Streptomyces noursei ATCC 11455: one gene and its partner. The protein of the gene in region 2 interacts with the protein of the main gene of each other region in a pairwise test. Links are inferred from orthologs where the notes say so. Each region holds a gene or a part of one and is shown on either strand. Other genes may lie near its edges.

Region 1 (7,311 bases), 4.8 Mb from region 2 along the record:
GCCGCCCGGCCCGCCGGCCCCCGGGGCGTCCGCCGCCCCTGCCCCGCCCCGTGATCCCGGGCCCGTGCCACGGACGGGTGAAAATCGTCCGCCCCGCCCGGGCCGGCCGGACGCCTTGCCGCCGCCGGTGCCCCACCGACAAGATCCCGGACCACAAGCTACCGCCCGGTAAGCACGCCGGGCCCGGCCGAGGGGGCACCGCGATGACCGACACGACCAGCGACAACACCGCCGCGACCGGCGCCACAACGGGCGCCCACCCGGCCCGGGCCACCCCGGCACCGCAGCGCCCGCGCCGCGACCGAACCGCACCGGAAGCGCCGACCGCCGACGCCCCGGCACCCGCACCGACCGTCCCCCGGCCCCGCAGCTCCCCCACCGACCGCACGCCCCACGGCGCCGACACCCCCGCCGAGCCGGCGCCGACGCCCGCCACCCCGCAGCGCACCGCGCCCCCGGCCCACCGCGGCACCCGCCGCCCCAACGGCCCCGCTGGCCGCGGCCCCGGCTCGTCCGGCAACCGCGGCCCCACCCGCACCCCACACCTCACCCGCACCACCACGCAGCGCCGCCCCACCACCCACCCGGACACCGCGCTCCCCAGCCCCAGCGCCCGGCGCCGCGCCCAGGAGAACCGCCCCCACCTCTGGTTCGCCCACCAGCTCCTGCTCACCCTGAGCGGCCAACGCCCCGTCCACGTCCTCCTCGGGCACGCCCTGCCCGCCGCCTACGACCGGCTCGCCGAGCTCGCCCCGCTGTCGCCGCTGCGCCCCTACGTCGCCCCGGGGCTGCGCGCCCCCGTCCCGGCCCTGCACGAATGCGGCCTGTGCCGCCCGCGCGACGGCGTCATCGAGGCGTTCGCGCGCATCACCACCGGCGCCCGCCTGCGCGCCCTGGCATTCCGCCTGGAACGGGGCGCCGACACCCGCTGGCGCTGCGCCGCCCTCGACATCGGGCCGCTCCCCCAGAGTCCGCCCGGCGGACCGGCCCCGGGCCGCCCCTGAAAAGCGCGCAGCGGGCCCGGACGACAGGCCCGGACGACAGCGCAGGGCGCCCCGGCCGGCCATGGCCAGGGCGCCCTGCGCTGTCGTCTCCGCCGCGAGGCGGACCGCTCACGTCATGCGGCTCACTTCTTGCGGCGCCGCCCGGCGCTCTTCTGCGCCTTGCGCCGCTCCGCGCGGGTCAGCCCGTCGGACTCCGAACGGGCCGGGCCGTCGCCGTCCACGTCGCTGACGAAGTCGCCCTCGATGACGCTGCCGTCACCGTCGACCTTCGGCGCGGTGAAGTGCAGCCGGTCGGGCCGCTGCGGCGCCTCCAGGCCCTTGGCGTGGATCTCCGGACGCCCCGCGCCGGCCGCCGCCGGAACAGCCTCCCCGCCACCCTGCTCCACCTGGGCGGCGTCCGCGGCCTGCTCCACCGGGACCTCCTCGACCTGCTGCTCCACCTGGACCTCCAGGTTGAACAGGTAGCCGACGGACTCCTCCTTGATGCCGTCCATCATCGCGGTGAACATGTCGAAGCCCTCGCGCTGGTACTCCACCAGCGGGTCCTTCTGGGCCATCGCCCGCAGGCCGATGCCCTCCTGGAGGTAGTCCATCTCGTAGAGGTGCTCGCGCCACTTGCGGTCCAGGACGGACAGCACCACGCGGCGCTCCAGCTCCCGCATGATCTCCGAGCCCAGCTGCTCCTCGCGGGCGGCGTACTGCTCGTGGATGTCGTCCTTGATGGCGTCGGCGATGAACTCGGCGGTCAGGCCCGCGCGGTCGCCGACCTCCTCCTCCAGCTCTTCGATGGTCGCCTTGACCGGGTAGAGCTGCTTGAACGCGCCCCACAGGCGGTCCAGGTCCCACTCCTCGGCGAAGCCCTCGACGGTCTCCGCCTGGATGTAGGCGTCGATCGTGCCGTCCATGAAGTGCTTGATCTGCTCCTGGAGGTCCTCGCCCTCCAGGACGCGGCGCCGCTCGCCGTAGATGACCTCGCGCTGGCGGTTGAGGACCTCGTCGTACTTCAGGACGTTCTTGCGGGTCTCGAAGTTCTGCTGCTCGACCTGCGACTGGGCGGAGGCGATCGCCCGCGTCACCATCTTGTTCTCGATCGGCACGTCGTCGGGCACATTGGCCATCGCCATGACCCGCTCGACCATCTGCGCCTTGAACAGCCGCATCAGGTCGTCGCCCAGGGAGAGGTAGAACCGCGACTCGCCCGGGTCGCCCTGACGGCCGGAACGACCGCGCAGCTGGTTGTCGATGCGCCGCGACTCGTGCCGCTCGGTGCCCAGGACGTAGAGCCCACCGAGCTCCTTGACCTCCTCGAACTCCGCCTTGACGGCCGCCTCGGCGCGCTCCAGGGCGGCGGGCAGCGCGGCCGCCCACTCCTCGACGTGGTCGACCGGGTCCAGCCCCATCTGGCGCAGCTCGGTCTCGGCGAGGTCGTCAGGGTTGCCGCCGAGCTTGATGTCCGTACCACGGCCGGCCATGTTGGTGGCGACCGTCACCGCGCCCTTGCGGCCGGCCTGGGCGACGATCGACGCCTCCCGCTCGTGCTGCTTGGCGTTGAGCACCTCGTGGGCGATACCGCGCTTGCGGAGCTGCTGCGAGAGGTACTCGGACTTCTCGACCGAGGTGGTGCCGACCAGGATCGGCTGGCCCTTTTCGTGCTTGTCGGCGATGTCCTCGACGACCGCGTCGAACTTCGCGGGCTCGGTGCGGTAGATCAGGTCCGCCTGGTCCTTGCGGACCATCGGCCGGTTGGTCGGGATCGGGACCACGCCGAGCTTGTAGATCTGGTGGAACTCGGCGGCCTCGGTCATGGCCGTACCGGTCATGCCGGAGAGCTTGTCGTAGAGGCGGAAGAAGTTCTGCAGGGTGATCGTGGCGAGCGTCTGGTTCTCGTCCTTGATCTCCACACCCTCCTTCGCCTCGATGGCCTGGTGCATGCCCTCGTTGTAGCGGCGGCCGGCGAGGATACGGCCGGTGTGCTCGTCGACGATCATGACCTCGCCGTCGATGACGACGTAGTCCTTGTCGAGCTTGAAGAGCTCCTTGGCCTTGATCGCGTTGTTGAGGTAACCGACCAGCGGCGTGTTGACCGACTCGTAGAGGTTGTCGATGCCCAGCCAGTCCTCGACCTTGCCGACACCGGACTCGTGGATGCCGACGGTGCGCTTCTTCTCGTCGACGTCGTAGTCGCCGGTCTCCTCGACACCGCGCTGCGGGTTGGCCGGCTCGCCCCGCTTGAGGCGCTGCACCAACTTGGCGAAGTCGCCGTACCACTTGGTGGCCGAGTCCGCCGGCCCGGAGATGATCAGCGGCGTACGGGCCTCGTCCACCAGGATCGAGTCGACCTCGTCGACGATCGCGAAGTTGTGGCCGCGCTGGACCAGTTCGTCCTTCGACCACGCCATGTTGTCGCGCAGGTAGTCGAAGCCGAACTCGTTGTTGGTGCCGTAGGTGATGTCACAGCCGTACTGCTCACGGCGCTGAGCCGGCGTCATGTCGGCCAGGATGCAGCCGACGGTCAGGCCCAGGAACTTGTGGACCCGGCCCATCATCTCGGAGTCGCGCTCGGCGAGGTAGTCGTTGACCGTGATCAGGTGGACGCCCTTGCCGGACAGCGCGTTCAGATACGCCGGGAGGGTACCGACCAGGGTCTTGCCCTCACCGGTCTTCATCTCCGCGACATAGCCGAGGTGCAGGGCCGCACCGCCCATCAGCTGGACGTCGTAGTGGCGCTGGCCGAGCACCCGCTTGGCGGCCTCGCGCACAGTGGCGAACGCCTCGGGCAGCAGGTCGTCGAGGCTCTCGCCGTCGGTGTAGCGCTGCTTGTACTCGTCGGTGAGCGCCCGCAGCTCGGCGTCGGAGAGGGCCGCGAAGTCCTCCTCGATGGAGTTCACCTGGCCCGCGATGCGGTGCAGCTTGCGCAGGATCTTTCCTTCGCCTGCACGCATGATCTTCGTCAAGACGGACACTTGGGCTGGTCTCCTTGCCGGTCGGGCCTGCACGGTCGAGTGCGCGGGCGCGGCATGTTTCCAAGGGGGCAGGCCCCGCCGCAACGGCCATCGTAAAGGAGGACGCTGTCCGGCCGGGAGGTCCGCCGCAGTCGAGCCCGCAGACCCCTCGCCCCGTCAACGCACGAGCCCGCGAGAAGGTGCCGAAAAACTTTCCGCCGTACTGCCCCGAACGGTTCCGGAAAGATCCGTCACACATTCCCCTGAACGTTCGGGCAAAGTTCCGGGAAACCGCCCCGGCAACGGCCCCGCGGCCCGTACGCCGCCGCTCCCGGCGCCCGGCGAAAACGGCTCGCGGCCCGCCGGGCGGCGCCGCAGACTCACCGCATGAAACCCGTCACCCTCACCACCGACCGCCTGCTGCTGCGCCCCTTCGAGCACTCCGACGTGCCCGCCGTCCACACCGCTTGTCAGGACCCCGCCATTCCCCGCTGGACCGCCGTCCCCACGCCGTACGGCCTCGACGACGCGGAACGGTTCGTCGGCACGGCCGTCCCCGAGGGCTGGCGGAACGACACCGCCTACACCTTCGCCGTGGCCACCCGGCACGGGGGAACCCTCGTCGGCTCCATGGGCCTGGTCCGACTCGACCGGCTGCGCACCGTGGAGCGGCAGGCGGAACTCGGCTACTGGACCGCGAAGGAGCACCGCGGCAAGGGATACACCGCGGAAGCGGCCGGCGCGGTGGTGCGCTGGGCCTTCCGCGAACTGGGCGTGGAGCGCATGGAGTGGCTCGCCGAGGCCGGCAACGAGGGCTCCTGGGCCGTCGCCCGCAAGGTCGGCTTCCGACGGGAGGGCACCCTGCGCGCCAAGCTGGTGCACGGCGGCATCCGCCGCGACCTGTGGATCGGCTCCCTGCTCCCGTCCGACCTGCCCCGCGAGCCCGCCCCCGCCGGCTGCGCCACCGCCCCGGCCCAGGACCCCACGCCCTACCTTCCGCACCCACGCTGACCTGCACGAACACCCGAAGTCCGGAGCGTTGTCAGTGGCCGCCCCTACGCTGTGCGACATGACCACAGCCACGCAGCGACAGCCCGCCCCGCGCCCCGTGACCGCCCTGTCCGCGGACGACGCCCGGCGGATGGCACTGCGGGCCCAGGGCCTGCTCGGCGCCCCCGCGCGCAGCGCTGCCCCTCGGGGCGACGACGGGCGACGGGACGGCGTCCGCGGGATGCTGCGCCGCCTCGGCGCGGTCCAGCTCGACACGATCTCCGTGCTCGCCCGCTCCCACGAACTGGTCCCCTACGCCCGGCTCGGCGCGGTCGGCCGCTCCGCCGTCGAGGCCGCGTACTGGTCGTCGAGCCCCGCGGGCGAGACCCCGGCCCGGCCGCACAGCTTCGAGTACTGGTCGCACGCGGCCTGCATCCTGCCCATCGAGGAGTGGCCGCACTTCGCCTTCCGCCGCCGCGCCCGGCGGGCCAGGGGCCACCGCTGGCACGTCATGAAGGACTCCGCGCGCTCCTGCGCCGCCGTCCTGGACCGCCTCAAGGCCGACGGCCCGCTCACCACCTCCCAGTTGGGCGGCGGCCGGAACGGCGGCGAGTGGTGGGACTGGTCCGAGACCAAGATCGCCGTGGAGTGGCTGCTGGACACCGGCGACGTGGTCTGCACGGAGCGCCGCGGCTGGAAGCGGATCTACGACCTCGCCGAGCGCGCCGTCCCCGAGCCGCTGCTGCACGACGACCTCGACGACGCGGAGTGCATCCGGCGCCTGGTCGCCCAGGCCGGCGCCGCGATGGGCGTGGCCACCCGCGCGGACCTCGCCGACTACCACCGCCTGAAGGGCGAGCAGGTGGACGCCGTCATCGAGGGCACCGGGCTGGTGCCGGTGACCGTCGAGGGCTGGGCCAAGCCCGCCTGGGCGGACCCCGAAGCGCTCGCCGCCCCGCCCCGCGGCCGGCACCGCACGACCCTGCTCTCCCCGTTCGACTCCCTCATCTGGGACCGCCCCCGCACGGAACGGATCTTCGACTTCACCCACCGCCTGGAGGCGTACGTCCCCAGGCCCAAGCGGATACACGGCTATTTCGCGATGCCGCTGCTGGCCGGCGGCAAGCTGGTGGGCCGCGTCGACCCGGGCCGCGAGGGCCGCACCCTGGTCGCCCGCCAGCTCTCGCTCCAGGGCCCCAAGGCCGTCCGCCCCATGGCCCAGGCCCTCCACGAGGCCGCGACATGGGTGGACTGCGACACCGTCCGCATCGAGCGCTGCGACGACGCACGGCTGGCCGCCGCCCTGCGCACCGAACTCACCCGAACCGACGAGGACGACACCCGCGCCGGCGAGGGCACCACGGACTGACCCACCCGGCCCGGCACCGGCGGCGCTCCGGGGGCTGCCCGCCCCCGACGTCACCGGATTTCGAGGATCTTCTCCCGCATCGCATAGACCACGGCTTCCATCCGGGAATGCAGCTGGAGCTTCTCCAGGATGTTGCGCACGTGGTTCTTGACGGTGTTCTCGGAGATGAACAACTCCTTGGCGATATCCCGGTTGTTCATGCCGGTGGCGACGAGTTTGAGGACCTCCAGCTCGCGGTCGGTGAGCCGGGGCGCCGGCACCAGACGACGCTCGTCGGTGCGCTGGATCATCGATTTGAACTCCGTCAGGAGCTTGGACGCCATCGACGGACTGATCTGCGACTGGCCGTCGGCGACCGCCCGGATCGCGGTGGCCACCTCGTCGGTGGAGATCTCCTTGAGGAGGTACCCGGTGGCGCCCGCCTTGATCGCGTCGTAGAGATCGGCCTCTTCGTCGCTGATCGTCAGCATGATGATCTTCGCGCTGGGCGCCACCTCCTTGATGGAGGTACACGCCTCGATCCCGCCACGCCGGGGCATCCGCACGTCCATCAGCACGATGTCGGGCAGCAGGTCGGCGGCCTTGTCGACCGCCTCCGCGCCGTCGCCCGCCTCGCCGACGACCTGGATGTCCTCCTCCTGCGCCAGCACGATCTCCAGGCCGCGACGGAACAACGCATGATCATCCACGACGAGGACGCGGATCGGTTCCTTGCGCGGCACGCGCGCGGCCCCGTCCCCGTCGCCGGCCCCCACACCGCACACATCGCCGTCCGCATCATTCCGCGCGGGCCCGAAACTCTCCCCCATGGTTCCTCCCCGTCAACTACTCGGCCGACGGCCAGAGCTTGGATATAAGGCTGGTTGACAACAGCCCTTTGCGGCCGGCCCGATCAATGCCATACGACCGTCTCCCCGGCATGTCGCCGTTTCGTGCCCACATACTCCCCGGCTGGCACAAACACTATACGGCTTCAACTCCAGCCCTCCGCAGGCACGATGGTGCC
Region 2 (7,839 bases):
CGCGGTACGGCCGGATCATCTCTTTCGATAAATGTCAGGCCAATGCATTACGGTGTGTGCGTATTTCCCGGAGGCGGACAAAAAGGGGTGGGGCATGCGGAAGGGGATCGCGCGGCGCACCGGCGTCTCGCTCATGGCGGTGGCCGTACTGGCAGGTGTGGCGGGCTGCCAGCAAGGCGCGAAGAAGGCCGCGGGGGACGGCTCCGGCGGGGACTCCGGGCGCACCCCGATCCAGGCGCTCACGGTCGCCTACAAGAAGACCGCGGCGGCGAAGTCGGCGAAGGTCACGATGAGCATGTCGATGCCGGCGGGGCTGCCGGACGGCGGCGAGACGAAGATGTCGGGCGTCATGGGATGGGACCCGATGGTCATGGACGTGACCATGAGCGAGAGCCCGCTCGGGGGCTGGGCGGGCGGCGCCGAGAAGTCGCACATGGTGTGGCTCGACAATGCCGTCTACGTGGACATGGGCAAGCGGACCGAGGCGTTCGACGGCAAGCGGTGGGGCAAGTTCGACCTCCGGGACGCCGCTGCCCAGTCAGGCGACAACGCCCTCATGCGGCAGGTCACCGCCGGCCTGGACGACATGAACCAGGACCCGTCGCAGCAACTCGCGATGCTGCTCGGCTCGCCGGACGTCAAGCACCTGGGCGGCGGCGAGGTCGACGGCGAGCACGCCGAGCACTACCGGGGCTCGCTGGCCGTCGAGGCGGGGCTCGGGTCGCTCAAGTCCGTCACCGACCTCACGGCCGAGCAGCGGGAGAAGCTCTTCGCGAACATCAAGAAGTCGGGTGTCAAGAGCTACGACTACGACGTCTGGGTCAACGGCCAGGACTACCCCGTGAAGATGGACGTGGACATCAGGACTCCGCAGGGCACGATCAAGACCAGCGCGCGCTACTCCGACTACGGCGCCAAGGCGGCGGTGCAGGCCCCGCCCGCCGACGACACCGCCGACGTGCTGAAGGTCCTCCGGGACCTCATGGCGCAGCGCGACTGACCGGCGGGAACCGAACGCGGGCGGGGTCGATCGGGTCGGTGCGGACCGGCGTCAGTTCGGCCCCAGCCCGGTGAGCAGGGACCGGGTCACGAGGTCGGCTCCCTGCGCGGGGGTCAGTTCGGGCATCTCGTGGGACACCATGTTGGTGAGATGCGTCAGCAGGGTGCGCGCCCAGCGGTCCGGGAGGCCCGGGCGGAGGACGCCCTCGCGGACGGCCCGCGCCATGAACGCGTCGAGGTGCTGGAGCAGTCGCTGAAGGCGTGCGGTTGCGGCTTCGTCCCGCGCCTGTTGGAGATCCACCGGCCATTTCCTGCTCACGGTGATGATGCCCTCGGCGTACCGGTGCAGTGCCACGGTCACGGGCGCCTCGGTCAACCGGGCCTGCGCGAGGACGTCTTCGCAGGCGTCGAGTTTGGCGGTGTGGACGGCGGCCATCAGCGCCTCGCGGGTGCTGAAGCGACGGTAGACGGTGCGCCGGTCCACGCCCGCGGCGGTCGCGATCGCCGCGATGCTCGTCGCGGGATCGTGCGCCAGCAGGCGTGCTCCGGTCTGCAGGACCGCGTCCAGGTTGCGTGCGGCATCAGCTCTCATCGTGACGGGATCTTAGGCGTGTGCGAGGCCGATTGGCCAGAAAGAACCACTAGGGGATTGCGGTTCTCTCGATAACTGTCACATAGTTGTGTCAACTGCTGCGGCCGCCGATCGGTCGTGCCGGTCCGCCCGGCGTCGAGACCCCTCGGCGAGGTGCCTGGCTTCCCTCCTCACCTCTGGAGCGCTACGTGAGCCCAACCCGCATGCCCGCGAACGAGACCGCGAACGAGTCCGCAAAGGAGACCGTGAACGAGACTGCGAAGGATTCCGGGAGGAAGTCCGCGACCATGTCGGAGAAGTTGACGGGCGTCCTCGACTCCCCGGTCTTCGTGACGGTGGCGACCCTCCAACCGGACGGCAGTCCGCACCAGTCGGTGGTCTGGGTGGGGCGGAACGGCGGCGACCTGTTCTTCGTCACCGGCGTCGACAAGCGCAAGATCCGCAATCTGCGCCGCGATCCACGGCTGAGCGTGACGGTCAATCCGCCGGACGAGCCCTACGGTTACGCCGTGCTCAGCGGCACCGCGCGGTTGGAGAGCGCGGGAAGTCGACAGCGGATGGATGAACTGTCCCTGAAATACACCGGGTTGACCTATGCCGAGCACAACCCGGAGACGTACGCCCGGCTGCCGGAGCTGGTCACCGTGCACCTCACTCCCGAGAAGATCGCGGCGCGGTTCCTGTGAGCCGGTTGCCGAGGGGTGGGCGAGGCGAAGCGTTGATCGACGGCGTCGGAGAGCGAGGACGAGGATGAAGACATACGTCATCACGGGCGGCACGGACGGCATCGGCAAGGCGCTCGCCTTCCGGTATCTGGGGCAGGGGGAGGAGGTGGTGGTCGTCGGCCGCAGCCTGGAGAAGGGGACGGCCTGGCTCGCCGCGGCGCGGGAGCAAGGGGCCGCCGAGCGGGCGCACTTCGTGCCCGCGGACCTCGGTTCGGTGGCCGAGAACCGGGCGGTGATCGACGCCCTGCGCGCGTCCTTCGGCAAACTCGACGCCCTGGTGCTCTGCGCCAGGCACTTTCGGACCACGCGGCTGGTCACCGACGAGGGGTTCGAGAACACCTTCGCGCACTTCTACCTGAGCCGCTTTCTGCTGAGCCACGGGCTGGTCGAACTGCTCGAAGCCGCCGACGCCCCGGTGATCCTCAATGTCGCCGGTCCCGGCGGCACCGGGGAGATCGCCTGGGAAGACCTCCAACTCGCCCGGGCGTACGACGGGCAGCGGGCCCTGGCACAGGGCGGGCGGCTCAACGACCTGCTCGGCGTCGGCTTCGCGGATGCCTGGCCGGCGGCACGGACCCGGTACGTACTGGTCAACCCCGGTACGGTCGACACCAGTTTTTCCGGGCAGTACACCCCGGCCGTGCAGGCCCAGGTCGACGCCATCCGACGCGCCGCGCAGCCGGTCGAGGAAGCCGTACGGCCGCTCGCCGCGGTGTTGGACAACCCACCCCAGGCGCCCCTGAGCGCCGTGGTGCAGGGGGCGCCGCTCCGGGTCGACGGCCCCGGTTTCGAGGTCGCTCAGGCACGGCGGCTCCGGCGCGAGACCGAACTGCTGCTGGGCGGCGCCTGAGCGAGCGGCGGCGGGCGAGGGGAAGGCCCCGGCCCCGTGTCCCTCCCCGCCTCCGCGCCGTCCCGTTACGCGGCGGCTGCGGTGCTGCTGGCATGACGTCACCTTTGGTTCACCAACGACTGGTGGGCTGGGGCGCGTTGGACCGGACGTCCACGTCCCACGGATCTTCAAGGAGACGTTTCATGCACAGACCCTCCCGCCGTCACGTCATGGCCGCCACCGCCCTGGTCGCCGCCACCGCGGCCGCCGTGGCCGTGACCACCGCGGCCGGCGCCTCCGACACCGTGCAGCAGGCCCAGCACGCCATCAAGGGCGGCAAGGCGAAGAACGTCATCCTGCTCATCGGTGACGGCATGGGGGACTCCGAGATCACGCTCGCCCGCGACTACGTGGTCGGCGCGGGCGGCCGGCTGAACATGGACGGGTTCCCGCTCACGGGCGCCTACACGACCTACGCGGTCCACGCCGACGGCACCCCGGACTACGTGACCGACTCCGCCGCGAGCGGGTCCGGCTGGGCGACCGGCCGCAAGACGGTCAACGGCCGTATCTCCAAGACCCCGGACACCGACAAGGCCGTCCCCACCATCCTCGAACTGGCGCAGCGGGGCGGCTACGCGACCGGCAGCGTCACCACCGCCGAACTCACCGACGCCACCCCGGCGGTGCTCGCCGCGCACGCCACGGACCGCTCCTGCCAGGGCCCCGGCGACATGGCCAAGTGCCCCACCGACACCCTCGCCAAGGGCGGTCCGGGCTCCATCGCCGAGCAGTCCGTCAACCACAAGGTCGACGTCCTGTTCGGCGGCGGGAAGCAGCGGTTCGACCAGAAGGTCACCGAGGGCAGGTACAAGGGCCTGACGGTCACCGAGCAGGCCCGGAAGCTGGGCTACCAGGTCGTCACCGACGGCGCCGGTCTGAAGGGCGTCAAGGCGGGCAAGCCGGTCCTCGGCCTGTTCGCGTCGGGCAATGTGCCGACCGAGTGGACCGGTAGGCCGGCGGCGGTCGGCGGGACCGCCCCGCAGCGGTGCGTGACCTCCAACCCCAACCGCCCGTCGTCCACCCCGAGCCTCGCCGATTCGGCGACCAGGGCGATCCAGCTCCTGGAGGCCAAGCAGAAGCACGCCAAGAAGGGCTTCTTCCTCCAGATCGAGGGCGCGTCGATCGACAAGCAGGACCACGCGGCCGACCCGTGCGGTCAGATCGGCGAGACCGCCGCGTTCGACCGCGCGGTGAAGGTGGCCCGCGACTACGCGGCCAAGCACCCCGACACGCTCGTGGTGACCACCGCCGACCACGGCCACACCAGCCAGATCGTGCCGCTGGAGGCCACCCCGCCCGGCCTGAGCTCCACTCTTGTCACCAACGAGGGCCAGCAGCTCAAGGTCAACTACTCGACCAACACCCCGGGCCAGTCGCAGGAGCACACCGGTACCCAGGTGCGGATCGCCGCCCAGGGCCCGCAGGCGTACCGGGTCCTCGGCATCACGAACCAGACCGACCTGTTCACCACGATCCGCAGGGCGCTCGGCCTGAAGTAAGGGTGCACCAGGCGCGGAGGGGGAGGCCGGCGATCGGTCTCCCCCTCACGTTCGGCGTGATCAGCCGGCTCACCGCGGCCGGGAGGCCGGCGGTCGACGAGGGCACCGAGACGCCGGCGCCGGTGGCGTTCAGTCGGCGGTCCGGGCGGGCGGCACCCGCTCCAGTGCTTCCCAACTGACGTCCCGTGCGCGCTCGGCGGCCTCGGCACGGCCGCCGCCGCGCACGCCGAACAGCCGCTTGGCGAAGAGCAGGTAGATCACCACCGCGAGGTTGACGAGCAGGGTGAGGACCTTGGTGACGGTCACCCGGGAGAGCAGCTCGTAGACCTCGGGGGCCAGCAGGACGGTGGTGGCGACGAACGTGAGGTACTCCGCCCACCGTCTGCCGAACCACAGTCCGACCGCCTCGACACCCTCCAACAGCGCATAGGCGGCGATCACCAGACCGATCAGCCACAACGTCGACGAGCGCACCGCGAACGCCTTGGCCACCTCGCCGAGCAGCCCGCGGTCGGAGACGCCCCCGGCCCCGCCCACGCCGTTCTGCAGCAGGTCCATGAACCGGTAGAACGGTGCCTGGAGGCTCGCGCGCTTGTCTGCGAAGACCAGGATGCCGGTGGCCAACGCCCCGAGCACCACGAAGTGCAGCAGCCGGTCCAGCGCGATCAGCCGCAGGACATAGCGGTCGCGCAGGGGCTTGCCGCGCAGCGGGAGGGCGATCTCGTCCCGGTCGGGTGGGTGCGGACGGTCGGGCTGTGGTCGGGGTGTCACCGGAACCCAGGCATCGCACCGCAGGCACCGGTGCCAGCGCAGTCCCTCCGGGTCCTCGCGGACCAGCAGGCCGTCGGTCGGCCGCACCCGTTCCGCGCCCACGCCTTCGAGGTGGTGACCGTGCAGCGCGCAGCTCAGCAGTTCGTAGCGCAACCGCCGCCGGTCGTCGCCCGTTCCGGGCACCGGAGCCGGTGCGTCGCCGTCCTCCTCCGCCATACGTTCCTCCGTCGCGACCCGGTCCTGGTTCCGCGGGTGCCTGTGCGGCGGTACCGGGGCGGTACCGCGCGGGCGTCCGGGGTCAGTCTGGGTCACGCGGGCCGGCGATCCCGGGAAATGCGGTGGGGCGGCGCGTACGGCAGGGGCGGCGGGCGGTGCGGCGCCCGTCCGCGCGGGATGCCTCACCCCTCGGGCAAGGCGCCCGCCGCCCCCATCTCCGGCGCTACAGCGTGGCCAGGAAGTCCCGGACCGCGGCGGCGAAAGCTTCCGGGACACCGGTGGGCAGCAGATGGTCGCCGTCCAGCTGGACCGCCACGGTGCCGGGGCGGCGGTCGACCATTCCGCGGACCTCGGCGGGCGGCACATACCCCTTGGTGCCGTGGATCAGCAGGGCGGGGCAGCTGCTGGACGTCCAGTCGTCCCAGTAGTCGCCGTGCACCTCCTCCTCGGACCGGAACATGTCGTCGGGGTGGAACGGCAGCCGCCAACTGCCGTCCGGGCTCTGCCGCAGCCGGTCGGAGAACTGGGAGCCGGCCGGGCCCAGACCCGCGGCGAGTTCCTCGCGGGTGGCCGCCCGGCGGGGCAGGTCGAGCAGGAACGCGAGCGGGTTGGGACCGTCCAGTTCGAGCTCCACCGGCCCTTCGACGTTGATCAGCGCGCTGACGCGCTCGGGGTGGCGGGCCGTGAACTGGTAGGCGTTGACGGCGCCCATGGAGTGGCCGAGCAGCACCACCCGGTCCAGCGCCAGATGGTCCAGGAGGGCTCGGACGTCGGCCAGATATCCCTCGCGGGTGTAGTCGTCGGCGCGTTCGGACTCGCCCTGGCCGCGCTGGTCAGGGGCGATCAGCCGCCACTCGGGACCCAGTGCCCCGGCGAGGCGGGTGAACATGACGCCCTCGGATATGTGGCCGTGCAGCGCGACCAAGGGACGGCCGTCCCCGCCGAAGTCGAGGTACGACAACCGGCGCCCACCAATGGAGAGTTCGGACCGAACGGTGTGGTTGCCCAAGGTCGAGTCGGACATCGCCATCCCCTCATCTGACTGGCCTCTGCCGAGGCCGGCGCAACGGGACCGTCCCGAGCACCGGGTAACTGCTACCCGATATTCGATCATCGGTACCCAGTAGCCGGACATCGCATCGGGCCCGTGCCGGTCTGTCCGTCCTCACCGGCGGGGAACGCCCCGGCCGACCGTCGCTCGTCAGGCACCCTGCGTCGCTCAGGCATCCAACGCCAGGCGGTATTCGACCGCCCGCCGGGTCGTCGGCGCGAAGCCGAGCGAGACCAGGGCCGCCTCGAAGACCTCGTCCCCAGGCGCCACACATGTCTCGACCGCCGGGATGCCCGGGGCTTCCGCCGTCACCCGGCGCACCGCCAACGACACGAGCGCCGCGAGCGATGCGGCCGTCCCTTCCTCCTGCCGCTCGTGCACCAGCACCGCCCGGCCGTCGTCCGCCTCGACGTCGCACCAGGCATCGCCCACCCCGACCCGGAAGGGGGCGCCCTCCGCAGTCGGTGACCCGGGGCCCCGGTCGCCGGGCGTGGCGGCCGGTTCCGCCGCCAACTCCCTGCGCCACCAGCGATGGACCTCGTCCCCGGCGACCGCCCCCAACTGCTCCAGGGCGGCGGCAGCGGACAGGGACAGCTCGCCCGTCTCCTCGACCCATCGAAGCGTCCGACCCCCGGCGTCCCGCACCACCGGCACCGCCGCCTCCACCAGCGGCACCCGGACGTCCCCCGGGCCCGCCACGACTCCCACGAAGCGGAGGCCGGGGTCCGCCGCCCCCAGGTCGAGCACCGCGAACGACCCGACGGCCGTCCCGGCCTCGCGCGCCACCACCACCGCGAACGTCCGGTCGTCGCACCAGAGGTCGGGCACCGCCCCACGCTCCCGAAAAACCCGCACAGAAACCGACATACCGCGATCATTGCACGCCCCGATACACCGAAGCGAACTACTGTTCGGTTCGGTGGGGTGTGCCGTGCACGTGACTGGGGCGGTGGGTGCATGATGTCGGCCGGTGCCGTCCCCGTCGGGGAACGTGTCGCGGATCGCCTGCAAACCTGGCCGGAATGACGAGGGTGGGCACCCGGGAAACCCGGCTCGTGGTCCCGCGCGACACCGGTCTGCCCCAACTCCCCGCC

What was found.
Region 1: the proteins of SNOUR_RS03715 (region 2) and secA interact in binary tests that used the Escherichia coli proteins (3 or more experiments, as listed by UniProt). The link is inferred for Streptomyces noursei ATCC 11455 from one-to-one orthologs.

What each region holds. Positions count from the first base shown.
Region 1 is NZ_CP011533.1:5,743,608-5,750,918, reverse strand. What follows is about bases 927-4,333. They hold secA (preprotein translocase subunit SecA), read right to left. Parts: upstream 3,968-4,333; coding sequence 1,127-3,967; downstream 927-1,126. Other genes in these bases: SNOUR_RS47230 (Rv3235 family protein), read left to right, coding at 927-1,004. In the rest of the region: more of SNOUR_RS47230, read left to right, coding at 204-926; SNOUR_RS24420 (GNAT family N-acetyltransferase), read left to right, coding at 4,334-4,957; SNOUR_RS24415 (winged helix-turn-helix domain-containing protein), read left to right, coding at 5,016-6,305; SNOUR_RS24410 (response regulator), read right to left, coding at 6,356-7,114. UniProt on the Escherichia coli protein: Required for protein export, interacts with the SecYEG preprotein conducting channel.
Region 2 is NZ_CP011533.1:943,079-950,917, reverse strand. What follows is about bases 2,621-5,527. They hold SNOUR_RS03715 (alkaline phosphatase), read left to right. Parts: upstream 2,621-3,348; coding sequence 3,349-4,707; downstream 4,708-5,527. Other genes in these bases: SNOUR_RS03710 (DUF2127 domain-containing protein), read right to left, coding at 4,837-5,527; SNOUR_RS03720 (SDR family NAD(P)-dependent oxidoreductase), read left to right, coding at 2,621-3,166. Outside these bases: SNOUR_RS03735 (SCO4651 family lipoprotein), read left to right, coding at 95-1,000; SNOUR_RS03730 (TetR family transcriptional regulator), read right to left, coding at 1,052-1,591; SNOUR_RS03725 (PPOX class F420-dependent oxidoreductase), read left to right, coding at 1,879-2,277; more of SNOUR_RS03720, read left to right, coding at 2,342-2,620; more of SNOUR_RS03710, read right to left, coding at 5,528-5,694; SNOUR_RS03705 (alpha/beta fold hydrolase), read right to left, coding at 5,918-6,718; SNOUR_RS03700 (hypothetical protein), read right to left, coding at 6,914-7,573.